4 regions of the Marinobacter sp. THAF197a genome follow, and region 2 is predicted to be linked to each of the others. Evidence: predicted binding sites of a transcription regulator. Region 2 holds the regulator's gene; each other region holds the start of a gene.
The links. The regulator sigma-54, encoded in region 2, starts transcription at its own class of promoters, with help from an activator protein. The targets are predictions, from matches to a motif close to ANTGGCATNNANNTTGCTNT.
Positions count from the first base shown of each region.

Region 1: the regulator sigma-54 is predicted to act here: its motif matches at 4,101-4,120, upstream of FIV08_RS02955 (TorF family putative porin).
Region 3: the regulator sigma-54 is predicted to act here: its motif matches at 4,869-4,888, upstream of flgA (flagellar basal body P-ring formation chaperone FlgA).
Region 4: the regulator sigma-54 is predicted to act here: its motif matches at 1,647-1,666, upstream of glnA (glutamate--ammonia ligase).

Region 1 is NZ_CP045324.1:633,522-641,555, reverse strand. It holds gene glnE (bifunctional [glutamate--ammonia ligase]-adenylyl-L-tyrosine phosphorylase/[glutamate--ammonia-ligase] adenylyltransferase) at 1-1,351, opposite strand, end outside; gene FIV08_RS02965 (potassium channel protein) at 1,432-2,601, shown strand; gene mgtE (magnesium transporter) at 2,610-3,965, shown strand; gene FIV08_RS02955 (TorF family putative porin) at 4,160-4,888, shown strand; gene FIV08_RS02950 (CYTH domain-containing protein) at 4,965-5,822, opposite strand; gene FIV08_RS02945 (porin) at 5,916-6,929, opposite strand; gene dtd (D-aminoacyl-tRNA deacylase) at 7,420-7,875, opposite strand; gene pip (prolyl aminopeptidase) at 7,982-8,034, opposite strand, start outside.
Region 2 is NZ_CP045324.1:2,858,793-2,866,826, reverse strand. It holds gene mgtE (magnesium transporter) at 1-1,223, opposite strand, end outside; gene FIV08_RS13305 (HPr family phosphocarrier protein) at 1,318-1,587, opposite strand; gene rapZ (RNase adapter RapZ) at 1,594-2,478, opposite strand; gene ptsN (PTS IIA-like nitrogen regulatory protein PtsN) at 2,519-2,986, opposite strand; gene hpf (ribosome hibernation promoting factor) at 3,085-3,387, opposite strand; gene FIV08_RS13285 (RNA polymerase factor sigma-54) at 3,463-4,998, opposite strand; gene lptB (LPS export ABC transporter ATP-binding protein) at 5,182-5,907, opposite strand; gene lptA (lipopolysaccharide transport periplasmic protein LptA) at 5,915-6,451, opposite strand; gene lptC (LPS export ABC transporter periplasmic protein LptC) at 6,435-7,034, opposite strand; gene FIV08_RS13265 (KdsC family phosphatase) at 7,031-7,600, opposite strand; gene FIV08_RS13260 (KpsF/GutQ family sugar-phosphate isomerase) at 7,600-8,034, opposite strand, start outside.
Region 3 is NZ_CP045324.1:2,215,314-2,223,347, forward strand. It holds gene FIV08_RS10270 (cupin domain-containing protein) at 1-416, shown strand, start outside; gene FIV08_RS10275 (DUF7352 domain-containing protein) at 497-862, opposite strand; gene FIV08_RS10280 (LysR family transcriptional regulator) at 957-1,853, opposite strand; gene FIV08_RS10285 (MFS transporter) at 1,863-3,044, opposite strand; gene FIV08_RS10290 (CheR family methyltransferase) at 3,048-3,875, opposite strand; gene FIV08_RS10295 (chemotaxis protein CheV) at 3,913-4,842, opposite strand; gene flgA (flagellar basal body P-ring formation chaperone FlgA) at 5,035-5,736, shown strand; gene flgM (flagellar biosynthesis anti-sigma factor FlgM) at 5,865-6,191, shown strand; gene FIV08_RS10310 (flagella synthesis protein FlgN) at 6,199-6,669, shown strand; gene FIV08_RS10315 (pilus assembly protein PilB) at 6,741-7,487, opposite strand; gene FIV08_RS10320 (peptidylprolyl isomerase) at 7,690-8,034, shown strand, end outside.
Region 4 is NZ_CP045324.1:623,924-631,957, reverse strand. It holds gene typA (translational GTPase TypA) at 1-1,407, opposite strand, end outside; gene glnA (glutamate--ammonia ligase) at 1,799-3,202, shown strand; gene FIV08_RS02920 (DUF4124 domain-containing protein) at 3,401-3,925, shown strand; gene glnL (nitrogen regulation protein NR(II)) at 4,166-5,266, shown strand; gene ntrC (nitrogen regulation protein NR(I)) at 5,263-6,696, shown strand; gene FIV08_RS02905 (response regulator transcription factor) at 6,704-7,366, opposite strand; gene FIV08_RS02900 (TonB-dependent receptor family protein) at 7,541-8,034, opposite strand, start outside.

The DNA of each region.
Region 1 (8,034 bases), 2.0 Mb from region 2:
TGGAAAAATGTGTGGCCACACGCTCACGATGCTCTGTCAGGGCCTTCTGGCAGGCGGACCAATCCCCGTAACCCATGATTCGTGATATCCGAGCCAGTGAGAGTGCATCGTCGGGCAGCTCCTGAGTCTGCTTGTCTTCCATGCCCTGAAGAGCATGTTCCAGGTTTCTCAGGAACACATAGGCATCCCGAAGCTCCCGAACCACGGTGGAGGGCAGTAGTTCCAGCTCCTCCAGCTCTTTAAGGATCACCTGCAGTTCCCGCTGCTGCAGCTCCCGGTCCCGGCCGCCCCGAATCAGCTGAAACGCCTGCACCACAAACTCGATTTCACGGATGCCGCCACTGCCCAGCTTGATGTTGTTTTCCAGCCCCTTGCGGCGCACTTCCCGGCTGATCATTGCCTTCATATTGCGCAGCGACTCAAAGGCACTGAAATCAATATACTTCCGGTAAACGAAGGGCCGAAGGCTACTCATCAGCACCTCCCCTGCCCGCTGGTCGCCCGCCACTACCCGGGCTTTCACCATCGCGTAGCGTTCCCAGTCACGGCCCTGGTCCTGATAGTAGGTTTCCAGCGCTGCGAAACTCAGGGCCAGGGCGCCGCTCTGGCCGTAGGGGCGCAGGCGCATATCCACACGGAACACAAACCCGTCGGCGGTGATCTGGTCCAGCGCCTGGATCAGTTTTTGCCCCAGACGAATAAAAAACTGCTGGTTATCCAGGGCTCGCCGACCACCGCGCGTTTCACCCTTGCCCGGGAAGGCGAAGATAAGATCAATATCAGAAGAGACGTTCAGTTCACGGCCGCCGAGTTTGCCCATACCCAGCACCACCATTTTCTGGGGAGCTTCCTCGCCGGTTACCGGGTCTTTGCCCCAGGGCGTGCCGGACTCTTCACAAGCCTGTTCGTATAGCCAATCCAGCGCGCCATCAATACAGGTATCGGCGAACGCACTGGTGGCGGCGATGGTTTCCTGAAGGTCGGCCCACTTAAGCAGATCCCGCCAGATAATCCGGAACTGGATCTCCCGCCGGAATTGCCTGAGAGCTGAGTGCAGCGCTGGTTCTGAATCCACCGAGCCCAGGAAAGATGCCCAGCGCTCCGCCAGCCAGGATTCGGTGGTGGGTTCTTGCAGTGGCCGTGCCTGTACCGCCGAGCGAATCTGCTCAGAATGTCGCTCTATGGTTTGCCGCAAGAACAGGCTTCGGGCAAAGGCTTCGGCAATATCGGCCTCCGTCAGGTCTGCGTCATCGGTCAACCAGCCTGGAATCCCGTCCGGGAATATCGAAGCCCAACAACCTGACACATCGTTGGCCAGTTCCGCTGGCAATGAACCCCAAGGCTCAGACATAACGCAAACCCCTGTCTCTCTGATATATTTCCGGTACTGTATAACGAACTCGCCAAGGACTGAACAGGCACGCCAACTCTATGATGCGCAATCGCCGCCCGCTGAATCCCGAACATACGCAGTCTCACCTGCCCATGGGCGGCCTGATCCGCAGCCGAATGCGGCGGCTCTTTGTCATATTGGGCTGCTTGCTCATCACCCAGATACTGATTATCTGGGCGGCAGAGCCTCTGACGCTGTTTGAGGCGGTGTGGATGACCATGACCACACTGGTCACCGTGGGCTACGGAGATTTCGCTCCAGAAACCACCGTTGGCCGCCTGAGCACCATCCTGCTGATGTTTATCAGCGCCATCACGCTGCTGACACTGATCGTCAGCGACTATATTGAATACCGGTTCTACCGCCGTGAACGAATCCTGACCGGACGCTGGATTTACAACATGAAAGATCACATCGTAATCATTAACACCCCACGAAGTGGCGGCGAGCAGTACTTTATGCGCTTTGCCTCCCAGATCCGCTCGGTACCCGAATACCACACGGTACCCATCATGCTACTGACCCGTCAGTTCCCGGGCGGATTACCTGCAGAACTGTCCGACTGCGGGATGGTCCATTTTCATGGCGCGGGCAACGATCCAGAAGCCCTGAAAGCGGTGCATGCCGGCAGTGCCAAACACATCATTGTGCTCGCCGCAGACGAATCCGATCCGTTCTCAGACAGTCTGACCTTCGATATCGCCCACAGGTTGGTAGAATCCAACCTGGGGGGCCGAACAACGGTGGAATGCGTGAGCGATCACAATCGCGACCGTTTCAAAACACTTGGGGTACGCACCACCATCCGCCCGGTGCGCACCTACCCGGAGATCATGGTTCGCGCCGTGGTGGCACCCGGCTCAGAGAAGGTGCTGGAAGACATGTTCAACTACGAGCGCGACCATCCTCACCGCTATGATCTGGAGTTGGACGACCTGGTCTGGGCAGACATTGTCAGCGCACTCGTGCGCCACGGCATAGGCACCGCCCTGGCGTATATCGATCACGACAATGAAGTGATTTGCCACCCTCCCACCAATGAAGAGGTCGAGGGCAAGGGACTGATTGTGCTGGTCCGATCAACCGACACCCCATCTGTATCTGTGGTTGAGGAGGCCCTGGACCGGTACAGGGAATTCCTCAAGCAGTGGCGAGACCTGCACAATCACAACGAGCAGACAGCCGAAACCATGACACCAAAAGAGTAAGGTAACGCATGTCATACCTGGACTCCGAATTCTATCAACCCCTCTTTGAGGCGATCGCCACCGGTGACGAAGCGCAGATTCAGGCCGCGGCGGCCACCTTCAATGCCGCCGACCTCGCGGAGTTTGTTGAGGAAAATCCGGATAACGAGGAAGGCGTCCGCCTTCTCCGGGCCCTGACAACGGAACAAAGCGCCAAGGTATTCGGGTATATCGGCCCCAACACCCAAACGTTGATCGCGGAGCTCTTGCCCACCCAAGACCTGGCTGAGCTAGTAACCGCCATGCCCTCGGACGAACGGGCCGACTTCTTCAACCTGCTGGATGAGAACCGTCAACACGCCCTGTTCCAATCCCTCGCCAGCAAGGAGCGCGAAGACCTTAGGCGCCTGGCAAGCTTTGAAGAAGGCACCGCCGGCGCACTGATGAGCTCGGAATACGCGGTGATCAGCACCGGCATGTCCGCCAGCGCGGCGATTAACCTACTCCGAAACACCGCGCCGGATAAAGAAACCATCTACCAGGCGTACGTGATCGATAACCAGCACAAACTGGTGGGTGCAGTTTCCCTTCGGAACCTGATTACCGCGATGCCCGGCACGCCGGTGGATGACCTGATTGCTACGGGCCTGGTGACCGCCAGCACCGACACTCCCCAGGAAGAAGTGGCCCGACTGATATCACGCTACGACTTGCTGGCACTGCCAATCCTGGATCAGGACGAACGGCTGGTGGGCATTGTCACCTACGATGACGCCATGGACGTAGCGGAAGAAGAGGCCACCGAAGACATCCACAAAGGGGCCACGGTGGGCAAACTGGAAACCGGCCTGAGGGATGCAACACCGTTCTCGCTCTACCGCTCACGGGTGCAATGGCTGGTCATCCTTGTATTTGCCAATATCTTCACCGGCGCGGGCATCGCTTACTTCGAAGACATCATCTCCGAGCACATTGCGTTGTTGTTCTTTATGCCTCTTCTGGTCGCCAGCGCCGGTAATGCCGGGGCACAGTCAGCCACGCTTATGGTACGGGGTATGGCCACCGGCGATGTAACAATCGCAGACTGGGGCAAATTGCTGGGCAAAGAAACCCTGGTAGCCAGTGCCCTGGGTGTCACCATGGCTGCCGCCGTAATGGTGGTTGGCTTTATGAGGGCCGGGCCGGAGATTGCCTTTGTGGTGGCGGTTACCATGATCGCTGTGGTGATGGTGGGCAGCCTCATTGGTATGCTGCTGCCTTTCCTGCTGGATAAGCTGAAGTTCGACCCGGCAACGGCAAGTACGCCACTGATAACAACCATTGCCGACGTCAGCGGCGTGCTGATTTACTTCAGCGTGGCAACAGCGCTTCTGAGCCTGCCATAGCTGACGCACCACTCCGTGGTGCAATCTGGTGCAGCCGCAAAAACTGACGCCCAGACTTAGTGCACATTGGGACAACTCAGCAACCGCAATAACGGAGGATTCACGGATGCCTTTGATTTATAATAAGTTTCATTTATTGGCATCGACTGTGCTTAGTCAACCGTGAGTTAAACAATCGATCCAAGAGGTATCCGATGAAACGCAACGCATACAACCTGACTGCTTCGGTACTCACTGCTTCCCTGCTCGGGACGCTGGCCGTGCCAAGTATCGCCCACGCAGAATTGTCTGCAAATATTGGTGCCGTGAGCAACTACATGTTCCGGGGCCTCACCCAGACGGAAGGTGCCTCCGCTATTCAGGGCGGCGTTGACTACGAGGACGCAAGCGGGCTTTACGCCGGAACATGGGTTTCCACGATAGACTTTGGAGACGAGGCCACGCACGAACTGGATCTCTACTTTGGCTTCGCGGGCGACGTGGAGGGCATCGCGTATGATGTCGGCTACATCTACTACGCCTACACCGATGCCCCGGAAAACATCGATTTCGGTGAAATTTATGGCGAGATCGGGCTGGGTAACTTCGCCGTCGGTGTAGCATACACTGCTCATAGCGAAAACCAGGAAGACGTTTTCGATGAGGGCGACATCTACTACTACGGCTCTGCCTCGCTCCCACTGGCGAACGATTTCGCAGCGTCTTTCACCGTTGGCTACTATGATTTCGATGTTGATGGTAAGGCCGGCTTTGAAGATGCCAGTTACGTACACTACTCAGCCAGCCTTGCAAAGGATGCGAGCGAATTGGGCGAGTTCAGCCTTAACGTCGATTACGCGGACATCAGCAAAAGCGACTCTCCCTTCGGCAGCCCACGCGCTGACAAACCGCAGGTTTGGGTAGGCTGGACCAAATCGTTCTGACACGTTATCTGCCCGGATAACACAGGCAGTAGTGCAGAGAGGGGTCGGTTATCCGGCCCCTTTTTTCTGTGCACCGTCAGCCTTCCGCCAAGGCCAACTGGAGGAAACCCAGGCGCGGCACATGATCAAGCAGATCTCGGGTGTTGCATCCCGATTTCAGAAAGCCCTCTACCTCGCGCCATGTAGCATGACATCCTGACTCCGTGGATTTCTGAGTTAATTGTCTGAAACAGTCTTCCGGCAATGCCAGCACAGCCCCTGTGAGCCAGGAGTCACTCAACGCCCGCAGGAACCCGCGCGCACACTCTCCATCTTCTGCCACCCGTGTTTCTCTGCCGGTAATACCCGCAAGATAGTAGCCCTGCTCCGCCTTACTGATCAGGTTCAGTAAAACCGGCACCTCAACAGCAAGTGCCTTGGCCCAGCTCAACAGCAGTGACGAGTTTCCGGACTTCAGCTCAAACTCCACCTCGCACAAGGGACGAGACCTCCCACCCCCGACGACCTCGCCAAAATCGACGGCAACTTCAACAAGTGCGTCCGCAGTTTCAAGCATCACCACCTGCCTGGAGAAGTTGGTTTCGAAGGCCACTTGGAGTTTCTGCAGATCCAGCTTTTGCTTTAATGGCGTGTCTTCAAGCAATGACAGGTCAAGCTCAGGCCCCGGCAGCGGCCATTCCCATTCCTGACGGCGATGGGCACCATCAACAAACTCGCCCTGAGTTTTCAGAGTCTGGATGTAGCGATCTCCAGATTGTCTCACCCGAAGTGCCGCCCTGGCCCTGTTAAGCGCTGCGTCCGGCGTATCGTAGTAGCGATTCATCAAATCCTTCTGACCACCGCGACTGGCCTCAGGCTGCGCAAGCAACCACTGGAGGGCTTTTGCCTGCGCCCGTTCCGATAGAGTCAGTTTGATTTCAAGTTCGACTTCCATGGCAGACTCCCAATAACAGGCCCCTAAAAATACAAAAAAACCGGTGACCTGAGCCACCGGTTTTCGAGACTACTTGATTAGCAGGTTTGCTGATCAGAAGTAGTAAACAGCACCAACGGAAGCGAGTGAACGCTCACTCTTGTTAGCAACGCCGTATACGCCGTCATCGCCGCCACCGAGGTAGCCCTCGAAGTAGACATACATGTGGTCAGACAGGTTGTGCAGCGCTTGTAGTGTCACAGTGTCGATGTCTTTGTCAGCAAACTGCGCGTCGCTGAAATTGTCGTCGTACTGAGTCAGCTCATAAGAAAGAGCAAACTGATTCTTACCAAGAGTATAAATACCCATCACGCCAAAGGTGTCGGCCACATCTTTACGAGTGTGGAATTCACCGGTCAGACGCAGATTGTCCAGGTTGTAGCTGGCGCGCAGACCGTAGGTATTCTCATTGTTCTCGCTGGGAACGGTCCTTATGCGATTATAAGCGCGGCCACCGTCGTTTGAGTCAACAGCGAACGCCAGCTCAAGGGCATCAACCTCGTACATAGCAGCCAGCTGCCATGGGTAAGACTTCTTGCCAAACTCATCGTCACCGTTGACCTGGACAGCGGCGCCGATAGTCAATCCACCGAAATTAGGAGACAGGTATTGAACCATGTCACCCTCGCCTGTGTCATAACTCACCGCCTGGTTCAGCAGTGCGACTTCGTAAAATTCTGAAATCTCTGTTACGGCTAGCTCGTAAATTGTGTCGTCGGTACCAACCCAGAGCTGGCCGAAGTTCTCACCCTTAACACCGATGTACGCTTCATCAATACGGAAACGACCTTCTGGATCGTTCGCACTATTGATGTCGTCAGCGCCAAGACGGTCGATTTCGACCTTGAAGAAACCAGTCAGACCAGGAGCGATTTCATGGTCATGCATCACACCGAGCGTCGAACCGTTGTCGCGATGCTCAACAGAAGAACCGCCACCGTCAACATTGTCGTGGTTCAGAACATACTGAATGTTACCGTATACGGTCGGCAGGTTGCTTTCCTGGGCCAGAGCAGCGCCAGAGAAAGTTGCAGCTGCGATAGCAGAAGCAAGGATAGTTTTTTTCATGTTGCGTCTTCCTTTTTGAGTTAACTCAGGTTTTCGACGGGTTCTAAATCCCGATTTTTGCTGGCAAAACAGCCTGGGCTGCGCTTGCCGGACTCCTGATCGCCTCCCATTTATATCCTGCGGGACACGACATTTTTTCTTTTTATATGACTCAAGCCATCAAGCTGAGCCTTACATCTCAACCACTTAACAGCCTTTCTTAAAGCTCTTAGTGATGAGCTTGTTTTAATACAGTGAATGTATTTTTGCAAATTTTTAACAACCGGTTTTTAGCCTTTTTGGTGCCTGCAAGGCAACCCTTTATGCCCAAAAGTTTGCCAGCTTTCCGATACGCAGATCACTCAAACTCGAGGCCAAAACAGACTTTTCCAATCTAAAACATATAGTTAAACCATGCCAAGCCGTTTCACGACATCGTCTTCACACCATACACCCGACAATGTGGCACCAGAAACGCGCAGGCAAATGGCACGCGCAACATTTCGGGGCATTAATGTTTCTGCGCAACCTCCAGCAAAAAGGTGACTGGCCCGTCATTGATAAGCGCCACACTCATATCCGCGCCAAACTCCCCCTCTTCCACACGCTCGCTCCCCATTTGGTTACGGGCACTGAGCAGGAACTCGCGATACAACGAGACGGCCAGTTCCGGTGCAGCAGCCAGGGAAAAGCCCGGCCGGGTGCCTGAACTGGTGTCGGCCGCAAGGGTAAACTGGGGAACAACAAGGATGGAGCCGCCCGCATCCTGAACGTTAATGTTCATGCGGCCTTGCTCGTCTGGAAAAACCCGATAGGAGAGAATTTTTCGGCACAGTTCCTTTGCCTCACTCGGTGAGTCGTCCCTTTCAACACCCAACAGCAACAAAAGCCCCTTGCCAATGCTGGCAATTTTCCGGCCGTCAACCGTCACGCTGGCTTCTGATACTCGCTGGATAAGTCCTTTCATTCAGTCCCTTGAGCAACAACTTCGAGGGTTAAAAATCAGAAACGTCGAGAGTGTATCGGCGCGCAACACCGGCCGCAACCCCTCAGATCAAGAAAAGATAATCCAGTCACCCGGCGGGCGAGTCAGTTTGTGACACCACATCCTCAACGGCCCGAATCA
Region 2 (8,034 bases):
ATTGAGGCGATGGTCAGGTTGATGACCAGCGCCATGGCAATCACCAGGCCAATGGTCGGGTCTCTGAACCACACCATGGCCGCCGCGGACACCACCAGGGCAAACAGAAACCCGTTCAGCGTTGTTGCCAGAAATTCCCGGTTCAGCAGCCATTTCACGTTGTCATTGCTGACCTGGCCCACTGCCATGCCACGAATCATCAGCGTCAGCGTCTGGCTGCCGGCGATGCCGCCCATGCTGGCGACGATTGGCATCAGTACGGCCAGGGCGACCACCTGTTGAATGGTTTCCTCAAACATACCGATCACAGAGGCTGAGGTAAAAGCGGTCACTACGTTGATTCCGAGCCAGACGGCTCGCCGGCGCGTGGTTTTGAGCACTGGTGCGAACGTGTCTTCGTCTTCGTCCAGACCGGCCATACTCATCAGCGAGTGATCCGCATCTTCCCGGATAACGTCGACCACGTCATCGATGGTGATCCGGCCCAGGAGCTTGTTGTCGTCACCCACCACCGGAGCAGAAATCAGGTCGTAGCGCTCGAAGAGGGTGGCGACCTTGGTGTCGGACAGTGTCACCGGAATCGGCTCGATGTCAGTGTCCATCACCTCACGAACCGTGGATGCGGGGTTGGATACCAGCATTCGGGTGATGGGCAGCATGCCAATGAATTCGTCCCGCCGGCTGACTACAATCAGGCTGTCGGTCATGGGGGGAAGGTTGCGGTGGCGGCGCAGGTACCGCAGTACCACGTCAATACTGATATCCGGGCGCACCGTAATGGTGTCCGTATTCATCAGGCCGCCGGCAGTGTCCTCGGGGTAGGAGAGTACTTCCTCTACCCGCTGCCGGTCTTGCTCGTCCATGGTGTCCAGGACCTCCTGGATCACCGTGTCTGGCAGCTGCTGGAGCAGGTCGGCCAGGTCGTCGGATTCAAAATCCTCAATGATATCTGCAAGTTCCTGGGCGTTCAGCTGGCTCAGGAAGTAGGCGCGGATGTCGTCACCGAGATATTGGAGTACTTCCCCTTCCAGTTGTTTATCGACCAGGTTCCACAGCAGGGCGCGTTGGCGGGGAGGGGAAGATTCCAGCAGGTGGGCTATATCGCTGGGGCTCAGGCCGCCATTGAGGATGCGGGCAACCTGCTTGAGCGCACCACTGTCCAGGGCCTCACTGAGGGAGCGAAGGCGCTGGCGGGCCTGACTTTTTTCCAGAATATCGGTCATGAAACCACCTGCGATCAGAAAACTGTCGCATTATAGCGGAGTTAGCGGCCTCAGGTGAGAAAGGATTGTAGGTGAATGACGAACCAGGGTGTGCTCAACCCCCCTCGCCGAAATAATCACCGATCAGTTCTACGAGTGCCTCGATGGCTTCCTGCTCATCAGGGCCATCGGCGACCAGTTCAATATCAGTGCCCTGGCTGGCAGCCAGCATCATCACCTGCATGATGTTCTTGGCATCCACGTCCCGGCCCTTGCCGCGGATTCGTACCTGGCTGTCAAAGCCGGAGGCGGTGGCCACAAGCTTGGCGGTGGCGCGGGCATGCAAGCCCAGTTTATTGATGATGGTGACGGGGCGGCAGATCATGTTGGATCAGATCTCCCCTCGGGCCTGGAGATGGGGAAGTTCAGTATGACGAACCTGCACGTTGTTGTATCGGGTGCGGAAGTGCTGGCCCAGTTGCTCGCAGACATAGACGGAACGGTGCTGGCCACCGGTACAGCCAATAGAAATGGTCATGTAGCTGCGGTTGCTGTCGGCGAACGACGGTAGCCAGGTATCCAGGAAGCGGATCAGGTCGTCCACCATTTGCCCGGTGAGAGGTTCCCGCTCGAGAAACTCGATAACCGGCTGATCGGTACCGACGTATTTGCGCAGGCTGGTATCCCAGTATGGATTGGGCAGGCAGCGCACATCGAAAACGTAATCGGAATCGACCGGTACGCCATGCTTGAAACCGAATGACTGGAACAGCAGTGCAAGCTCCTGATCCTTGCGACCGACCACTCGCTGTTTGACCATGTCGCGCAGTTCATACATCGACATGCCGGTGGTGTTGATGTAAAGGTCTGCCAGTTTTGACAGCGGTTCCAATAGTGCCTTTTCGTTGGTGATGGCTTCTCGGAGGGAGGTACGGTCATCGCTCAGCGGGTGCTTTCGGCGTGTGGCGTGGAACCGCTGCAGCAGGGACTGTTCATCGGCATCCAGAAAGATAATCTCGACAACGACTCCCGCATCGCGAAGCTGGCGATAGATCTGTTCGAAGTTGGCCAGTTCGGCAGACAGGTTGCGGGCGTCGATGCTGACGGCCATTTTCCGGAGCCGCCCCGGCGCTTCCTGTTGTGCCGCTTCCCGGGTCAGCGGGAACAGCAGTCCGATGGGAAGGTTATCAATGCAATAAAAACCCAGATCTTCGAGCACATGCAACGCGGTACTCTTACCGGACCCGGATCGGCCACTGACGATGATCAGTTTCATGATGGACGCTCCTGCCTGCTTCTGTTGGTGCTACTGCTTATCAGGATGCCGCGGTCATGCGCTGGTAAAGGGATGCTGCATCCTGGCACTGGCGAAGCTGTTCACAGAACCCGTTGTCGTTGAATTTCTCGGCCAACTGGCTTAGCAACTCCAGATGTTCACTGGTGGCTTCTTTGGGCACGATCAAGGCAAACACCAAGTCGACCGGCTGATTGTCGATAGCATCGAAGTCGATGCTCTCTTCCAGTGTCATCAGCACGCCGATCACACGGTCCAGCCCCTCCAGCCGGCAATGGGGTATGGCAATACCCTGGCCGATACCGGTGCTGCCAAGCCGCTCGCGAGAAACCAGATTGCTGAAAATCTCGGTGTCGCTGAGGATTTCATCCTGATGATGAATATGCTCTGCGATGGTTTCCAGTACCCGCTTTTTACTGGAGGCTGGCACCCTGCACAGCGTCAGTTCGGGAGCCAGAATGTTGTCGATGGTCAGGGATGTATCGCTCATGGATCGACTGTGATTCCGTAAAAAAAAGGCTGCGGCCGGTATGCCCCGCCGCAGCTCGTATCATTGAAACACCCGGTACGATGGCGCTATGAGCGCGCTCAGCCGTTGCCGTGCATCCGGTCTACGTTCTTTTCTTTGTGCTTGAGGATCTGGCGGTCCAGTTTGTCCACCAGCGAATCAATCGCGGCGTACATATCCTCACTCTCTGCCTTTGCATGGATATCGCCACCGATGACATGCAGGGTGGCTTCAGCCATCTGACGTACCTTCTCAACTTCCAGCGTCACCTGACAGTTACTGATGTGGTCAAAGTGACGCTCCAGCTTCTCGAACTTGGTGTTGACGTAATCCTTCAATGCAGGGGTCAGTTCTACGTGATGGCCTGAAATGTTGAGTTGCATAGGCGTCTCCTGTTGTCATCATGCCGGTGTTGCCACCGGGCTGCGTGTCCGGTGCTTCGTGCACCGGCAAAAACATTAAACCAGTCGTTTGCGCTCGTTTGAAGGAGGGATGTGCATGGCCTCCCGGTATTTGGCAACGGTGCGCCGGGCTACATTGATGCCCTGATCTCCAAGCATGGCTGCAATCTTGCTATCGCTCAACGGCTTTTTTGGAGTTTCTTCTGAAATCAGTTTCTTGATCATCGCACGAATAGCAGTGGAGGAACATTCTCCGCCCTCAGCGGTACTGACGTGGCTGGAGAAAAAGTACTTCAGCTCGAAAATGCCGCGGGGTGTGTGCATATACTTTTGCGTGGTGACCCGTGAAATGGTGGATTCGTGCATTTCCACGGCCTGGGCGATATCCGAGAGGATCAGCGGCTTCATCGCTTCCTCCCCCTGGTCCAGGAAACCCTGTTGGTGCTCAACAATCCGGGTGGCGACTTTCAGTAGCGTTTCATTGCGGCTTTGTAGGCTTTTAATGAACCACTTGGCCTCCTGCAGTTGATCCCGCAGGTAGGTGTTATCAGCACTGCTATCGGCGCGACGGATCAGCGATGCATAGCTGGCGTTGACCCGAATTCTCGGGGCGATCTCCGGGTTGAGCTCAACACGCCACCGGCCCTCGTGTTTTCGGACGATGACGTCTGGTATCACGTAATCCGGCTCCGCTCGGTCCACCACGTCACCCGGGCGGGGGTTGAGGCTGGTAATCAGGGCCAGAACTTCGCGCAGCTGATCTTCTTTGAGTCTGCTGCGGCGCAGCAGTTGCGCGTAATCCCGGTTGCCCAGCAGGTGCAGGAACTGGGTAACCACCAGGCGGGCCTGTCGAAGCCAGGGGGTATCTGGCGGCAACTGGTTGAGCTGAATCAGCAGGCATTCCTGCAGGTCCCGGGCGAACACGCCCGGCGGGTCGAAGTGTTGTAGCCGGTGCAGGACCGCTTCTACCTCGTCCAGTTCAAGGGGGTCTTCTTCGGTTTCGTCCTGCAGGCCGGAATGGATTTCCTCAATTGCTGAGGTCAGGTAACCGCGCTCGTCCACAGCGTCCATCAGGGCGTGGGCGATTGCCTGGTCACGCTCGCTCATGGGGGTCAGATTGAGCTGCCATTCCAGGTGGTCCTGGAGGGTCTCGGCCGGTGAATTGCGGGTTTCGAAATCCGACTCGTTCTCGTCGTCCCCTTTGCTGGCTGGCGCCGGTGCAGACTGGTAGATATCGTCCCAGGCGGTGTCTACGGGCAGGTCGTCGGGGATGTTATCCGGGATGTCGTTTTCGGAAGCCCAGTCCGGGCCATTTTCGTTTTCATCCCAGTCAGAGGCAGCCTCGGTGGCTGGTTCATCGTGGTCGGAATCCCGGTCTTTATGTTCGTCCCGGGTATCGGCATCCGTATCGGGGGTGTCAGACTGATCGTCATCCTCGGAGGTTTCCAGCATGGGGTTGGATTCCAGTGCCTGCTGGATTTCCTGCTGGAGGTCGAGGGTGGAAAGCTGAAGCAGGCGAATGGCCTGTTGCAGCTGGGGCGTCATGGTCAGACTCTGGCCCATCTTAAGCTGTAATGAGGCTTTCATAACCATGGCTCAAGATCCATAAATCAAGGGTGTCCCGGTAGTGACGTTGCCTGCTGTCAGGCAAAAAAATTGTTATACGCTGGTTACTTGCCGCTCACTGTTGTCAGTATAAGCAAGTTCTTTGCCGAGTTTACTTGCTACAGATCATCAAAACAATCAGACCTCGGTCGTCGAGGGGTTTTCTTCCGCTTACAGGTGGAACTCATCACCCAGGTAGACTTCCTTGACCTGCTGATTGGCCAGGATGGCTTCAGCATTGCCGGAGGCGATGATATGGCCGCCGGAGACAATGTAGGCGTTTTCACAAATATCGAGGGTTTCCCGCACGTTGTGATCGGTGATCAGCACACCAATGCCTTTATCTCGCAAATGCCGGATGATGTGTTTGATGTCGCTGACCGAGATGGGGTCTACCCCGGCGAAGGGCTCATCCAGCAGAATAAACGCAGGTTCCATGGCCAGCGCTCTGGCGATTTCGACGCGCCGCCGTTCACCACCGGACAGCGCCATACCCAGGCTGTCCCGGATATGGGTGATGTGAAATTCCTCGAGCAGTTCCTCAAGTTTGGCTTCCCGCTCAGGCCGTTTCATGCCTTTTCGGGTTTCCAGAATGGCCATGATGTTGTCGCGCACGGTAAGTTTGCGGAATACCGAGGCTTCCTGGGGCAGGTAGCCGATGCCTTTGCGTGCCCGGCCATGCATGGGCAGGGGTGTGATGTCCTGGCTGTCAATGGTGATTCGGCCGCGGTCGGAGGGTACAAGCCCGACAATCATGTAAAAACAGGTAGTTTTCCCGGCGCCGTTGGGGCCGAGCAGGCCTACGATTTCTCCGGACCGGATTTCCAGAGACACATCGAGAACCACTTTTTTCTGTTTGTAGCTTTTTGCCAGGTTGCTGGCCCTGAGAACTGCCATCAGTAACCTATTCGTCTGAGGGGTTGCTGGAGCCGCGAGGCTGAATCACCATTTCCACCCGGCCAGAGCTCTCTTCCGAAGGCGTGCCGCCTTCTGCAGTGACCACCCTGCGCACGGTGTCGTATTGGATGACGTCGCCCCGGAACACATTGTTGCCCTGTTCAATCACTGCCTGGCGCTCGAACGTCAGCCGGTTTTCCGCCGCTGACCAGGTGATGGTCCGCGCCCGGGCGTCTGTCATGGCTTCACCTTCCCGTGCCGGCTGGCGATATCGGGCGGGTTCGCCGCTTGCCTCAATCCGGCTTAGACCTTCGGGGCTTCGATACAGTACCACCCGTTCTGCGTTCAGCTGGGTGGCCCCCTGAACCAGTTCAACGTCGCCGGTGTAGATGGCGGTCCCTTCGGTATCGTCCAGGCGGGCGGAATCAGCGCTGACCTTGATGGGGGTGTCGGAATCCAGATCAAACGCGGTTGCCGGGCTGGCCAGCATCAGTGCGGCCAGTATGACCGGCAGTCGGTGTGTGCGCTTACCTGATGGTTTCATATTGCCCTTCCACCCGGGAGTTGAGTTCCAGTATGCGTTCGTTTATCCAGGCTTTCATGCCATTGGCCTGGGTAACGCCGAACGGTTCGGTAATGGTGACCGGTTGATCGGTGTATACCGTGCCCTGGCGGTTATCCAGGGTCAGTGAGTCGGTTTTCAGGGTGGCTTCAGAGTCGCCGGTTTGACGGAGTACGACGACGTTGCCCGTCAAGGTCACCTGATCATCGTCTTGCCGGAGGCTACCTTCATCCGCTTCGATTATCCATGGTGGGGTGGCCTGTTCGCTGAAAATCCTGGCCCTTGGGGCATTCATGGTGGCGTAGTTGGTGTCTTCAAACTGCTCAATTCGGGGGCTGGATATCGACATCTTAAGGTTGCCGTGTTCGTCCCAGGTTGTGTAGCGGCCCTCGATGATAAAACTGTCGGGTTCCGACGGGCCCCTGAGTTCTGCGGCATCGCCCCGCACACTGTCACCTTCCTCGTTCTGCCACATCAGGAAGACGGTCGCGAGAACCGTGGCTGCCAGCGCCAGGGTTCGAACCCAGGGTTTGCGAACGATGTCTGACAGGGCCCCCGGGATCATGACGGCTTGCCCAGATAGGGGGCCAGAGTAGCGCCCAGCCGGTTTTGCGCCCAGAGTATCAAGTCACATGCTTCACGCACGGCGCCGTGCCCCCCCAGGGCCTGGGTGCAATAGTCGGCTTGCTGACGCACCAGCCAGTAGCCGTTGGGCACGCTGATACCCAGGCCGGCGAATGTCAGGGCGGGCAGATCAGGCAGATCATCGCCCATATAGGCAATCTGGTCCGGAGCGATATCCATGCCTGCAACCAGTTCCTGTAACGCAACTTTCTTGTCTTCCCGGCCCTGCATCAGGTGCGGGATGCCGAGGTCGGTCATCCGTTTTTCTGTCAGTGGTGACCTGCGCCCGGTAATGACTGCCACGGTAATTCCAGCCTTCATCAACTGTTTCAGGCCCAGACCATCCAGTATATTGAACGCTTTGAGTTCGTCGCCGGCAGCGCTGAAATACAACCGACCATCGCTCATGATGCCGTCTACGTCCAGGGCGATCAGGCGAATTCTGGCGGCTTTTGCCTTGAGCGTGTCGTCCCAGCCGGTGTGCATAGGCGGTGCGAAGTCACTCATTAAATCACCCCCGCACGCAGCAGGTCATGCATGTTGATGGCGCCAACCAGGTTGCCGTCGTCGTCGGTGACGGGCAGGGCATTGATCTTCATCTCTTCCATGATGTTCAGTGCCTCGGCCGCCAGGTGGTCAGCCTGAATGGTTTTGCCGTGGCGGGTCATGACGTCCCGGATCGGAGTGGTGTGAACGTCGACGGATTTGTCCAGGGTCCGGCGCAGGTCGCCATCGGTAAATATGCCGGTCAGATGCCCCTGGGCGTCGACGATGGTGGTCATGCCCAGCCCTTTACGGCTGATCTCCAGCAGGGCGCCGCTGAGGGTGGTATTTTCAAGAACTTTGGGAATCTGGTCGCCGGTATGCATGATGTCAGAAACCCGCAGCAGCAAGCGCCGTCCCAGACTGCCGCCCGGGTGAGAGAAGGCAAAGTCTTCGGC
Region 3 (8,034 bases), 640 kb from region 2:
CAGCAGGCACTTATTTGCGCAATCCGCCAGGTAGCGGGCATGCACCCTTCAGCAAACAAGGCTGCACGTTATTGGTGAAGCTACACCAGTTTGATCAACGGGATACGGCCACGGTTCGTGTCGATACCAACACCGCAGAATGGTTGCCTGGCATTGGCGGACTGCAGGTGATGCCGCTGCATGAGTTCGAGCATGAGCATGTAGCACTGGTAAAGTGGCCAGCCAATGAAGTGTTTCAACCCCATCGGCATTTTGGCGGCGAGGAAATCTTTGTACTTAGCGGAGAATTCTGCGATGAGCATGGCCGTTATCCCGAGGGAACCTGGTTACGTAGCCCACACCTGAGCCAGCATCACCCGTTTGTTGACCAGGAAACAGTCATCTGGGTGAAGACCGGTCACCTCCCCTTGGCTTGATTTAACCAAAAGCGGCCCCTCGAGAGGGGCCGAAATAGAGCACTATCCCGACTACAACAAAATCATCAAACACCACCTGGCTAAGAGGCGAGATTGGTGCGCCAACCGGGCTGGCCAAACTCATCACTGCCGAATCGTTCGTGGCCATTACCGATAGCCATCCCTTCACCAGCCGGCACTTCGAATACGTGGTAGGCTTCTGGTCCGAACGGATCGAGTGCGGTATCCAGGTACTCATAGGCATCTGGCACCGGCTCGCCGGACATGGCAACCCTGAACTGCCGCTCCACCATCGGGACCGTAACGCTCAGAGGCTGCTGCACCCAGAGAAAAACGGCCTTCTGGGCGACCAGATACTCGCACCGAACCACTTTGCATCCCTCACGCAGGGTCAACGTGGTCGGCTCTTTTCCAGGCTCAAGACGGAACTTGTGAATGGTTTTCATGGCGATACTCCTTCAGAGGTTGCCAGACACAATTCCATCATGCACCGCCGAAGACTTCGAGAAAATAAGATTTATTGAGCAAAAATCATCGATATTATCGAGGTAAATCAAAGCCGCTACAGATTGCCCGCACACCTTCATGGGCAACCTTCCGGCTTCGGGTGATGGCGTACAGTTGATCGGTTACCGCTTTGACAGGCGCAATTTCCTCCACCTGATATTGGCGGCAAACCTCCTCCTTGATTGCCGTTGGCGCCGCAAACACGCCCAACCCTTCCCGCCCGAACACTTTGATAAGCGCACTGTCGTCTACCCGGGCCACCAGGTCCATCCTGACATTGCTGATGGTCAGCCAGTTCATCAGCTTCTGGAAATACGGCGCGTCCGTGGCGTTGGCCAGCAAGGGCTGATGATTGAGAGAGGCCGGAAAGTCGTCCCGAAGCCGCCCAGCCATCTCCGGGGCGGCAAACAAACTGATGGTAGACGATGTCAGGGGATGAACCGCGAAGCGATCTGTGACCGCTTCGGTCTGAGGCATACGGTCTGTCAGCACGACATCCAGTTCTTTGCGTTTGAGACTGAGAAGCAAATCTTCGGCGCGGCCTGTTCGGCAATCCAGGTTGACTCGCCTGTTCAGCTTCAGGGCCGGCTGCAATAACTGAAAAGCAATCAGCTTATGAATAGACGCCGAAACGCCGGCCGCCAATCTCAGCGGGCGATCAGCGGGGGCCAAACGCAAGGTTTCAGACAGCTCCCCAGTCAGTGCAAAAATGTCGTTGGCGTAGGACTGAACCAATTGCCCCAGTTCGGTCAGGACCAGACGCCGCCTTTCCCGGCTGAACAACTGCCCTCCGACTGATTCCTCGAAAGTGGCAAGCTGGCCACTCAGGGTTTGCGGCGCAAGATCGAGCAGCTCGCTGGCTTTGGCAATCGAGCCCTCACGGCTGATGACCCAGAAATAATAGAGGTGCCTGAGATTAAGCTGATCCATGACGTAAACCTAGTTTGTGGTCGCTCTTCGTGACCGCAGCAACCAAACCGACATCAAAACACTGTGCAGCACCAATAATGGTACCGCCACCAGTAGCAGGCTTGCCCAGCCAACCGAGGCCAGTACAGCGCCGGCACTCAATGCCGCTGTCGCCTGGGCGGTGAACACCATCATGTCATTCAGGCCCTGCACACGGAAACGCTCAGACTGCTGGTAGCCCTGGGGCAACAGGGTCGTCCCACCAACAAACAGGAAATTCCACCCCACGCCAAGCAACAGAAGAGCCCACAGATAATGGTGAAAGCTGATACCGCTGGCCGCCAGCAGAATGCAAGCCAGATACGCCAACAATCCCGCCGCCATCATTAACGGGATGCCGACAATCCGGGTCAACCAACCGGAAATCAGTGACGGAAGATACATAGCCATGATGTGCAATTGGATGACCCGTTTGGCGTCATCCAGATCATGCCCGGCCATTTCCGTCATACTCAACGGGGTTGCCGTCATGATAAAGCTCATCACTGCGTAGCCAATGGCGGCGCCGCTGATAGCTGTCCAAACCAGCGGGTTTGCCAGAATCTCCCTGAGTGGGCGACCTCCGCCAACCACGGTTTCGGGCACCCGTTCTGACTTGGCACGGTACCCGAGCGCAAGAATGACAAACGCCAGGGCCTGAACCACGGCCAATCCAGCCCAACTGTACAGGAACGGGTAGGATTCAGATTGACCACTGCCCAGGCCAGCCACTTCAGGCCCCAACCAGGCTGCAACCAGGCCACCCAGCAACACTCTCGCAGCGGCCGAGCCGGCCAAATCCGGTGCAACCGACTCCATCGCCGCAAAACGATACTGATGCACCACGGCCAGGCCCGCACCACCCAGAACCGCAGCAAGACACATCAGGGTAAAGTGCGACTGCCAGGAAGCATAGGCCCCCAGCAAACCGGCAAGAACCCCGGAAACCGCGCCCAGAAGCATTACCTGCTTGCGCCCTACCCTCTCCATCAGCCAGGTCGCCGGCTTGATGGCCAAAACCGTGCCGACCACCACCAATCCGACCGGCAAGGTGGCCAGCTCTGGCGCAGGTGCCAGCAAACGCCCCTGGATGGAGCCGATGAATACGATAAAAGGCGCGGTGCACATGGCCAGCGCCTGGGCAGCCACCAGCACCCAGACATTCAATGGCATGAGTTATTTCTTCCTGTAGATAATGCCGGGGTGGCACTGAACCATCTCGTACAGATCAGGAAGGCCGTTCAACGATTCAGAGGCGCCCAGAATGAGATAGCCACCGGGGTTGAGAGCCCCGTGCAATCGAGTAAGGATGTCTTTCTTGAGGTCCGCGGAAAAATAGATCAGTACGTTTCGGCACATGATGATGTCGAACTTGCCAAGCATATACCGCTCAAGCAGATTGAGTTCCTTGAACTCCACCATGGCCTTGATTTGCGGCTTTATCTGCCAGCCACCGTTGGCAGAGGGCGTAAAAAACTGCTTCTGCCGCTCTGGTGACAGCCCACGACCGATGGCGATCATTTCATATTCGCCCCGCCGGGCCACTTCCAGGACGCTTTTGGAAATATCCGTTGCAGTAATTTTTACGTCCCGCAACTTCCCGGGCCGGTTGCGCCGGAACTCATCCACAACCATACCTACCGAGTAGGGCTCCTGTCCTGTTGAGCACGCAGCAGACCAGATGCGAAGCGGTTGAAGCGAATTGCGCTCGGCGAACTCCGGCAATAGCTTGTCCTGAAGGATACGAAATGGGTGGTTGTCCCGAAACCAGAGGGTCTCGTTGGTGGTCATGGCATCGATAACCAGCTCACGCAGGCCGCTGCGCCCCACCCGCTTCAAGCGATCGAGAAGCTCACCCAGTGAATTCAGGTTGTTTTCCTCAAGAATCCTGCGTAGACGGCTCTTCACCAGGTACTGCTTGTTGTCACCCAACAGAATGCCACAAGCGTCCTGCAGGAATGTCTTGAAGGCTTCGTATTCCTGAGGCGTAATTTCCGCTTTCATTGGATCTCTATCGTGGGTAAGTCCATGAGCCGAGGCATCAGTTCTGGTCAATAATTTCCATTACCCGCTCGGCAAGCTCGTCCGGGCTGAATTTCGCCATGAAGTCATCGGCACCGACCTTCTGAACCATCGCCCGGTTAAAGACACCACTCAGGGATGTATGGAGCATCACATACATGCCGCTGAGCGCCGGATTCTCTTTGATTCTGGTAACGAGGGTGTAACCGTCCATCTCCGGCATTTCCACATCGGAAATGATCAACGATAAGTGGTCTCGGGCAGTGGAACCGTCCCCCGTGATCTCCTTGAGATAGTTCAACGCCTGTTTACCGTCATTTTTGGTGACCACTTCCATTCCGATCGCGGTCAGGCAGCGCTCGATCTGGCGCCTCGCCACAGACGAATCATCAACAACCAGTACCGGCAAATGCCCGGGCACACGCTCGGCGCTGCGAGTTTTCAGCTCTTCGGTGACATCTTCCCTGAGCGGAGAAACTTCTGCAAGAATCTTTTCTACATCAATGATTTCTACAAGTTTGTCATCAATCTTGGTGACCGCCGTCAAGTACACATCCTTGCCAGCCCCCTTGGGTGGCGGGAGGATATCTTCCCAGTTCATATTCATGATCCGGTCGACACCCGTCACCAGAAAGCCCTGAGTTTTGCGGTTGTACTCGGTAATGATGACAAAGCTTGTGGCCAGCTCTTCCTGCGGAATGCCTGCCATGCCAATAGCCATGCTCAGGTCGATGATGGGGATGGTCTCGCCACGGATATGGGACACGCCCCGAACTACCTGGCGGCTGTTAGGAATCGATGACAGCTTCGGGCATTGAAGGACCTCCTTCACCTTAAAAACGTTGATCCCGTAAAGCTGCCGCCCGCGCAAACGGAACAACAACAGCTCAAGCCGGTTCTGACCAACAAGCTGCGTCCGCTGGTTAACGCTGTCCAACACCCCTGCCATAACTTTCTACTCCCGGCATGCCAACGATCGGCACAGAATTTGCTCAGTTATTATTAAACAACTTGCTTACGCGAACCCGGACCAAAACATTGACGCCCGGTGTCCAATCAAGGTTAACGGCCCCAGCGCCATTTTCCTTAACGGAACTCGCATAAATATGCCTAACTGACAGCATAGGACAAAGCAGTGCAGATGCGAACCATCTTTTTAGCGACCTTTTGCCTATCGACCCTCGGCCTGAATACCGCGGCTGCGGCCACCACCGCAAACGAGATACGCGATGCCGCCGGTCAATTTATCGAAGCCTGGGCCGACGAGCAGCGCCAGCAACAATACGAGGTGAGCTTCGCTGTCGGCAGCATCGATAGCCGGCTTAGCCTGGCTGCTTGCGAACAGGCACTCGAAACCGCATTTACCAACGATCCCCTGCGGACGACATCGCCATCGGTGATGGTGTCCTGTGCCGGGGAGCGGCCATGGCGGATGTTCGTCACAGCCAGTATCGAAGTACACGGCCCCGCCCTTGTGGCAGCTCGGCCTCTGGCCCGCGGTGAGCGCATCAGCGGTGAACTGTTGCAGGAAAAGCAGGTGCAGATCAACGCCAGCCGCAGAGGCATTCTCACAGATAGCGAACAGGTATCCGGCATGCTGGTGAGGCGACCAGTTAATGCAGGGTCGGTGCTGACGCCAGATCTGCTCGAAGCTCCCAATGCCGTTGAGCGGGGCGATCATGTTATCATCACCGCCAAATCCGCAGTGTTCTCGGTCAGTTCCCGAGGCAAGGCGCTGGCCAGTGCCAGTGTCGGCGAGCAAGTAATGGTCGAGAATCTGCAATCAGCACGCACGGTTCGGGCAACGGTCACGGCTCCTGGCCGGGTGGAAATTGCCATGTAACGGCAAATCCGTGCCCAGCGGAAAATTTTTTCCGTTTTTTTCTAAAGGTCAGCTTAACGCTGCCGATACGCAGATATAAACCCGATTCCGCCACCTTTGAAGGTGGCCACAGGCAAGCAGGTATCCTTATGTCAGTTGACTTAAATGGAATTGGCCCCGGCCAGGTCAACACCACCAGAACCACGGCCGACAAAGCAACAGGCAGCCAGAGCACGCCCTCCACGGCTGGAGAGCAGGCAAAGGCTCAAAGCACGGCTGCCCGCGGCGACAACGTCAGTCTCAGCAATCAGGCAAAAAACCTGAAGCAGCTGGAACAGAAACTGGGCGACTACCCGGAAATGGATGACGACCGCATTGCGCAGATTCGCGCAGCACTGGAAGATGGCACCTACAAAATTGATGCAGAGAAACTGGCCCAGAAAATGCTTGAGATGGATAAAAGCATTTTCGGGTGAGTAAGACATGGCTGCAATCATTGAATTGAAGACCCTCCTCTCAGAAGACATCCGCCAGCTTGAAACCCTGGCGGACCTTCTCAACCAGGAAAAACAACTCCTGGCGTCCTCGGACATCGCTCCGCTCCAGGAAATAACCGCTCAGAAAAACAACATCCTGACGGATATCCGTGAGCGTGCGAAACAAAAGATCCGCCTGTTGGTGAGCATGGGGTACCGACCGGATGCCGGCGAGCCCTCGAGGTTTATCCGTGCCGGCGGCATGGAAGACCTGTACCAACTCTGGAAAACCGCCGATGGGCGCCTTCGTGCGTGCCAGGAACTGAACCAGAACAACGGTCGTGTTGTCGGACACCTTCAAAAACGCCTGACGCGACTCACGGACATCTTCCGTGGGGCCTCTGCCCAACAGAAGCTTTATGGTGCCAAGGGCGAGCAAACCAGCGTATCCGGCGGCAACATTCTGGCCAGCGCCTGACAGACCCTGCAAACCAAAACGCCCGGATGAGCTATCCGGGCGTTTTTCGTCAGATTCACCTTACCCGTGCATTAACGGGTGTACATCGTCATTTGGGAATCCGGATGAAACCGTATGTTGTGAATGCTCACGTTCCCCATGGATGGACTCTGATTGCCGCTCACGCGGATGTTGTCCATCCGGATCTCCTCAATCCGTTCGGGAAACGCCAGTCTCAAGGCACCATCCTCTCGAATGGAATATCGGGGCTCACCCTCCCTGTAGTGAACACCAGAGATGGTCAGGTCGGAATCGAGGAAACTGAGCACTGGCACAAAAATGTTGGCGGCCAGTTTGATTCCCTCTACTGAATCGAGTCCGGCGAGTTGCGGATCATCAACAACGCCGCCAGCACTTCCCGGCATTGCGGCAACCGTTTCAATACGCTCCAGCAAGCCCACACTGCTTTGAGCCGTTACGCCGGCCATATCGCTGTCAGACAGAGGCGCAAAGCCCCCCTTTTCATATAACTGACCGGCCTGTGCAGGCATGGATGCCGCGCTGGTATTGCCAGCCGCCAGCGACACCAACGGCTGAAACGGCAACGTCACCATGGTAACCAGCGCTGCCGCATTACGATAACGGGCCTGGTGCTTGAGAACACGATGCAGTTCCTTGTCAGTCACCCAGCCAGCGGCGATCAGCACTTCGCCCAGGCGCTGCCCGGTTTCCCGCTGCAACAACAACGCCTCGTCCAGCTGACCTTCCGACAAATAGCCGCGATTGATCAACAACCGGCCAAGCCGGGACTTTTCTTCAAACCCCTTACGGATTCTCACTAGGCTCCTCCCGCATTCAGAGTGATCACCGTACAACCAGGCCCGGTATTGATAATGATTAAAGCGTAGCCCAATCACCTGGCCTACGCTGTTCTGATTTGCACTTATTCAGGTAAGGATCTGTTAAGATCTTCGCTAATTTTGTTCTATCCGGATTGTCTCAGGATTCCTGATAACAACTGAAACTGTGAGAGCCTCTGAAATGACAAATATCGTAAAACCCGTATCAACTGTGATGTCAGTCCTGTTTGCCGCCATCGCTGCCCTGATGCTGGCCACTCCGATTCAGGCAGAAGAACTGCCGAAGGTTCGCTTTGTTACCTCTGAAGGGGCCTTTGAGCTTGAGTTGCGCCCTGACGTAGCCCCGAAAACCGTGGAGAATTTCCTCTCCTATGTCGAAGACGGATTCTACGACGGTACGATCTTTCACCGGGTGATTCCCGGCTTTATGATTCAGGGCGGCGGATTTACCGACACCATGGCCCGTAAACAGACCAAGAACCCCATCGTTAACGAAGCTTCAGCAACCCTGCCTAATCTTCGGGGC
Region 4 (8,034 bases), 2.0 Mb from region 2:
GAAGGTAGACGTCAGAATACCGGTGCCCGATGTCATGGTCAGGAAGGTATTCCGGAAACCAATCAGGCCGCGGGCCGGAATGGTGTATTCCAGGCGAATACGACCCTTGCCGTCCGGGATCATGTTGGTCATGTCGCCCTTGCGCAGCCCCATCTGTTCCATAATGGAACCCTGGTGCTGCTCTTCAATGTCAATGATCACGTTCTCGTAAGGCTCTTGCTTGACGCCATCGATCTCCTTGATCACAACCTCCGGGCGGCCCACGGCCAACTCGAAGTTCTCACGGCGCATGTTCTCGATCAATACGGACAGGTGCAGCTCACCCCGGCCGGAGACCTTGAACTTGTCAGCAGAGTCCCCTTCTTCTACCCGTAGCGCCACGTTGTGCAGCAGTTCTTTTTCCAGACGTTCCTTGATGTTACGGCTGGTCACGTACTTGCCTTCTTTGCCAGCAAACGGTGAATCGTTGACCTGGAAGGTCATGGATACCGTGGGTTCGTCAACGGTCAGCGCCGGCAGTGCCTCAACATTGGCGGGATCGCATAAGGTATCAGAGATGTACAGCTGATCCAGACCACTCACGCACACAATGTCGCCAGCCTGCGCTTCTTCAACTTCCACACGCTGCAGACCGGAGTGGCCCATGATTTTCAGGATACGACCATTACGCTTCTTGCCATCGGCACCGACAGCCACCACCGGAGTGTTGGTTCTGACCTTGCCACGCATAATGCGGCCGATACCGATCACGCCCAGGAAGCTGTTGTAGTCCAACTGGGAAATCTGCATCTGGAACGGGCCGTCCAGATCTACGGAAGGCGCGGGCACATGGTCGACAATCGCCTGGAATACGGCATCCATGTTGTCGTCCAGGTTTTCATGCTCCATGCCGGCAATGCCGTTCAGGGCACTGGCGTAAACAATCGGGAAGTCCAACTGCTCGTCGGTGGCACCAAGGTTATCGAACAGGTCAAATACCTGATCCACCACCCAGTCCGGGCGCGCGCCGGGGCGGTCAATCTTGTTAACCACCACGATCGGGCGCAGGCCAGCGGCAAACGCCTTCTGGGTTACAAAACGGGTCTGCGGCATCGGGCCATCAATGGAATCCACCACCAACAGCACACTGTCTACCATGCTCATGACTCGCTCAACTTCGCCACCAAAATCCGCGTGCCCCGGGGTGTCCACGATGTTGATGTCGTAGTCTTTCCATTTCAGCGCGGTATTCTTCGCCAGAATGGTGATGCCACGCTCTTTTTCCTGGTCGTTGGAGTCCATAACGCGCTCGTTTTCGAGCTCTTTACGGTCCAAAGTTCCAGACTGGCGCAACAATTGGTCAACCAGGGTGGTTTTACCGTGGTCAACGTGGGCAATAATGGCAACGTTTCTAAGCTTATCAATCACAACGGGTATCCTGCAGAATTTAGCGGCGAGCAGTATATAGAAAAGTCCATGTCGATAATATGAAGAATAGTGCCTAATATGTAACCAATCGGCTAATGCACCGTTATCAGGCAGGATAAGAATCAATGCACCAATAAAGTGCACACATTCAGTGCAACCAATGCCTGTAAGCTGCACTCCGGTGCGCCAGAATCGCCCCAAAGCCTTGCCGCTGCGCTGTTCTGGCGCAAAACCGAAAAACTGGCAAGCCCCTTGCTTATCCTTGTGCAGCCGTAATTGAAAGGTAAGAGCCAACAGCTTCTGTTAAGCTGCCCTGACCTGAAAAAGATCGGGCTTCAGCCCGCTGAACGATCCGGCATAACGAACACGACATCACTACGGAGCATGCACAATGTCCAAGACGATTGATTTGATCAAAGAACACGAAGTGAAATGGATTGACCTGCGCTTCACCGACAGCCGCGGAAAAGAGCAGCACGTCACCCTGCCCGCCACCGAAGCCGATGAAGATTTCTTTGCTGACGGCAAAATGTTTGACGGCTCCTCTATTGCTGGCTGGAAAGGTATCAACGAATCCGACATGATCCTGATGCCGGACGACGAGACCGCCGTACTGGATCCGTTCACCGAAGAAACCACTGTCAACATCACCTGCAACATTGTAGAGCCGTCTACCATGCAGGGTTATGAGCGCGATCCCCGCTCTGTTGCCCGTCGTGCCGAAGAATACCTGAAGTCCACCGGCATCGCCGATGGCGCGCTGTTTGGCCCGGAGCCCGAGTTCTTCGTGTTCGACTCCGTTAAATGGAATGTGGACATGCAAGGTGCGTCTTACCACATCCACTCCGAAGAAGCTGCCTGGGTTTCCGGCGAAGATTTCGATCGCAACAACATCGGCCACCGCCCAGGCGTTAAAGGCGGCTATTTCCCGGTTCCGCCGGTCGACAGCCTGCACGACCTTCGTGGCGCCATGTGTGCCGCCATGGAATCCATGGGTCTGGAAATTGAAGTACACCACCACGAAGTGGGTACCGCTGGCCAGTGTGAAATCGGCGTTGGCGCCAACACCCTGACCCGCAAGGCTGACGAAGTTCAGATCCTGAAGTACTGCGTACACAACGTGGCCCACGCCTACGGCAAAACCGCCACCTTCATGCCCAAGCCGGTGGTTGGTGACAACGGTTCCGGTATGCACGTACACATGTCCCTGAGCAAAGACGGCAAGAACCTGTTCGCCGGCGACAGCTATGCGGGCCTGAGCGAAGCCGCTCTGTATTACATCGGTGGTGTGATCAAGCACGCCAAGGCCATCAACGCCTTCACCAACCCGGCCACCAACAGCTACAAGCGACTGGTTCCGGGCTATGAAGCACCGGTTATGCTGGCCTACTCTGCCCGCAACCGTTCCGCGTCTATTCGTATTCCGTACGTAAACAGCCCGAAAGCACGTCGTATCGAAGTGCGCTTCCCTGACCCGGCGGCTAACCCGTACCTTGCCTTCGCTGCCCTGATGATGGCCGGCCTGGACGGCATCCAGAACAAGATCCATCCTGGCGATGCCATGGACAAGGATCTGTACGACCTGCCGAAGGAAGAAGCTCTGAACATTCCGAAGGTTGCCGAGACCCTGTCTGAAGCCCTGGACTGCCTGGAAGCAGACCACGAGTTCCTGACCCGTGGCGGCGTGTTCACCGAAGACATGATCGCAGGCTACATTGACCTGAAACGCGGTGAAGTTGAGAAGCTGAACATGACCACTCACCCGGTTGAGTTCCAGCTTTACTACTCCTGCTAATGCAATGCACCAATAAGGTGCAGGGCATTTAAGCCTGAAAGCCCCGCCCCGTGCGGGGCTTTTTTGTGCCGTTTTTCTCAAATCCCGCCAAACACCCCGCGCCCTTAACGATATGTAACCAAGGGATCGCCCTCCGGCGTTGAAATGCCTGCACCCGCCGCCGATAATCGAGACAGTTCACTACCGCAGGTTATTGTCATGAAAGCACCGCTCACGCTCGCAACCGGCTTGTTACTGCTGGCCACCGCATCCGCCCACGCAGAGGTTTACCGCCATGTGGATGCCCAGGGCAATGTAACCTTCTCGGACGAGCCCATGCAGGGTGGGGAAGAAATCGAGGTTAAACCGGTAACCACCATCACACTGCCAAAGCCTGACGCGGTGAGAGAAACCGAACAGTTGCTTGAGGAAGTGGAGCGCGAAGGCGCAGCCTATGAGAGCCTGTCCCTGATCTCCCCTGAGAACGATCAGGCCTTCCACAGTGGCAACGGCGACGTCACCTTTGAAGTGCGCAGCACCCCGAGCCTGCGGCGCGGTCATCGCTATGAGGTTACCCTGGACGGCCAGCCAGTTGGCCAAAGCACCTCAGGCTCCATCACCGTCCGCAATATTGACCGGGGCACCCATCAGGCGGGCGTTCACATCGTGGATCGCGAAGGCATACAGGTGAAAAGCGGCCAGCCAATCACCTTTACCATTCACCGACCTTCGCGCCTGAACTGATATTTACGCACCACTTTAGTGCAACCGCACCACGATAAAGCCATACTTTGGGCAGCGAAGGGGCAAAACCCCGGCTGCCTGTAGCGACAAGCTCCCCATCTGCACCAACCTACAGCACCCGGATGCCCTCCGGGCCCTGCTGTGCCCGTACTTAGACCATCGTCGTATCTCACCAGGCAAAACTGGTTCGTTTTTTGCAAAACCGGGGTAACTACTATGAGTTTAAAACGGAAACCAAGCATGTCGTTCCAACCATCCATCTCGCTGGGAAGCGGTTATAAGAGCATTCTGGACAGCCTGACCACGGCCGTTCTGGTGCTGGGAAACGACCTGACCATCCGTTACCTGAACCCCGCCGCCGAAAGTCTTTTTGAAACCAGCATGACCCGTAGCCAGGGCCTGCCCCTGAAAGACGTTCTGCTCGATTCTGCGGACGCTCTGAAAACCCTGTATGCGGCAGCAGGCAATGGCCAATCCTACACCCGGCGAGAAGCAGAGTTCGCTTTACTGAGCGGCTCAAGGCTGACGGTGGACTATTCGGTGACACCCATCAGCCTTGAACCCATGGAGCTGTTGATCGAGATCCAGCCCCGGGACCGGCTGATGCGCATCAGCCGCGAAGAAGACATTATCTCCCAACAGGAGACCACCCGGATCCTGGTTCGCGGCATGGCCCACGAAATCAAGAACCCATTGGGCGGCATTCGTGGCGCGGCTCAACTGCTTGACCGGGAGCTGAACGATGAAGACCAGCGCGAATACACCCGGGTAATCATTGACGAAGCAGACCGCCTGCGCAGCCTGGTCGATCGTATGCTCGGCCCCAACAAGGCACTGAAAATCGCGCCCACCAACATCCACGAGGTTCTGGAGCGGGTACGTACCCTGGTGGAAGCCGAAAGCAGGGGCCGGGTCCGGCTGAAACGGGATTACGACCCCAGCATTCCCGAGTTCCCCGGAGACAAAGAACAACTGATCCAGGCATTCCTGAACATCGCGCGTAACGCCATGGAGGCGGCCTTCGAGAACGAAGGTGCAAGTCCTTCCGATGTACCGCCGACCATCACTTTCCGTACCCGTGCGCTGCGCCAGTTCACCATAGGCCACCGTCGTCACCGGCTGGTGTGCCGCGCCGACATCATCGATAACGGCCCGGGTATTCCAGCGGATCTTCTGCAGAACATCTTTTACCCCATGATCAGTGGCCGGGCCTCAGGAACCGGCCTTGGCCTATCCATTACCCAAAGCATCATCGGCCAGCACCGAGGGCTGGTGGAGTGTGAGAGCGAGCCCGGAAGAACCGATTTCATTATCTTCCTGCCTCTGGAGGACAACCAATGAGCCAACCGGCAAACGTCTGGATTATCGACGACGACAAGAGCATTCGCTGGGTGCTGGAACGCGCCCTCAACCAGGCCGGTATGCAGCCGCGGGTTTTCGACAGCGGCGAAAGCATCATGATGCGACTGGAACACGAACAGCCCGATGCCATCGTCAGCGATATCCGCATGCCCGGAGTAGACGGCATCACCCTGCTTTCACAGATTGTCGACAAGCATCCGGATGTGCCGGTGATCATCATGACCGCCCATTCGGACCTGGAAAGTGCGGTTACCAGTTATCAGACCGGTGCCTTCGAATACCTGCCCAAGCCCTTTGATGTGGACGATGCCGTGGCCCTGGTGAAACGCGCTGTGGCCCACAGTCATGAAAAACGGGCCGCCAGCGAACCCCAGGCCGACAGCGCCCAGCGCAATACCGAAATCATCGGTGAAGCTCCGGCCATGCAGGAAGTGTTCAGGGCCATCGGCCGCCTGTCTCACTCCAACATCACGGTATTGATCAACGGAGAAAGCGGCACCGGTAAGGAACTCGTCGCTCAGGCCCTGCACAACCACAGCCCCCGGGCCCGCAACCCGTTCATCGCCCTGAACATGGCCGCTATCCCCAAGGATTTGATTGAATCTGAACTGTTCGGCCATGAAAAGGGCGCCTTCACCGGCGCCGGCGCAGCCCGCCAGGGGCGGTTTGAGCAAGCAAACGGCGGCACCCTGTTTCTGGATGAAATCGGTGATATGCCAGCCGACACCCAGACCCGTCTGCTGCGAGTATTGGCCGATGGTGAATTCTATCGGGTAGGCGGCACCACCCCGATTAAAGTGGATGTGCGTATCATCGCCGCCACTCATCAAGACCTGGAAAAACTGGTGCAGGCAGGTAGCTTCCGGGAAGATTTATTCCACCGCCTGAACGTTATCCGCGTGCACCTGCCCAAGCTGGCGGAACGGCGGGAAGATATTCCCCGCCTGATGCAGCACTTCCTGAAACGGGCCGCCAAGGAACTGGCGGTGGAGCCGAAGCTGTTGCGCCCGGATGCCGAAGAGTACCTGACCACCCTGCCCTGGCCCGGCAACGTCCGCCAGCTGGAAAACACCTGCCGCTGGCTGACCGTGATGGCCAGCGGGCGCGAGATTCATGTAGATGACCTGCCCCCGGAACTCCTGCACCAGGCGGAAAGTGAGCACAGCGCCACTGGCCAGACCTGGCAGGAAGGCCTGAAAAACTGGGCAGAACAGGAACTGAAGCGCGGCAAGAAGTCGATCCTGGACACCGCCGTACCGGAGTTCGAGAAGATTATGATTGAGGTGGCCCTGAAGCACACCGGCGGGCGCCGCCGGGATGCGTCCGTGCTGCTTGGCTGGGGCAGGAATACGCTGACCCGGAAGATTAACGAACTGAAAATCGATTCTGCTGAGGACGCGGAAGACTAAGCAGCCGTTACTCCTGGGAAACGGATGCCGCTGGCTGCGTGCAGATTTGAACCAGCCCGGCATCAATGGCGAAGAAGACCAGCTTCGCCATCGACTCGATTCCAAGGCTGCTCTTAATGGCGGTCACCGTATTGGCCACGGTTTTCTTTTCGATTGCCAGGGCATGGGCAATTTCATCATTGCTTAACCCGCGAGCCAGCATGGAAAACACTTCAAACTGGCGGCGCGTCAACTGCTGCAATTTTGCGGACTCGGAGGCCTGATCGTTGAACGACGACTTCATGATCAGATCGTATTCAACAAAAATTTCACCTTCGGCAACTCGCTGGACCGCCTTGATCAGAGTGTCGGTATCGCAGGACTTGGTGATGTATCCCATGGCGCCTACCTGGAGGGCGCGCTTAACGATGGGGACTTCGTTGTACATGCTGAAAAACAGGATGCGAGCATCTTTCTGATCCTCCAGAATTCGGGCCGCGGACTCAATACCGCTGATGCCGGGCAGTCCGACATCCATGATGATCAGGTCCGGCTGATGCCTTCTGCTGAAGTCGCAGGCTTCCTCCCCAGATGCCGCCTCCATAATTTCACAGGGTTCCAGGGCCATCGACAACAGGCTGACATAACCCTGTCGCACCACCGCATGATCATCCGCAATCAGAATTTTCATCTCGGACTCTTTTGTTGTTGGTATTCACCCGCCAAGATTATCACAACCCTCTCGGGCGTTTGTCCCCCCTGACACGAAAAAAGCTCCGGCCGCAGAGCAACCGGAGCATCGGAAGAAAAATGCCGGGAAAAGGAAGGAAACCCGGCCAAGCGATATGACTAACCGAGGGTCATATCAAAACCTCACTGTTGCGCCAGCAACAACCGTTCTCGGAGCGCCGGGGCGAATGCCGTCCTGCACATCCGAGATATACAGCTTGTCTGACAGGTTGCGCCCCTGAACCCACAAGGTTGCATCCGTGGTGGTTGGCAACTTGTAGCTTGCCCGTGCCGAGAACAGGGTGCGGCTGGGCACCTTGCCCGCCTCGCCGTCAGCAGTCAGCTCACGGGTATTTTCGATATCACTGTAGAAGGACCCCAGATGGCTGACAGTGGCGCTCAAGTGCCAGCCGGCCATGTGATCCATCCCAACGGTGAAGCTGCCTGCCCGGGTCGGGATTTCAGGTACCCGATTGTCGTCCAGGGGTCCGGTGGTGAAACGGGCATCGGTGTAATTCAGCGCAGCTTCGGCGAACAGGTTGTAATCCGCCAGATAGAAGGCAGAGGAATCGATTCTGGCGCCGACATCGACGCCGGTAATGCGCGAATCCGCTGCGTTTACAAACAACG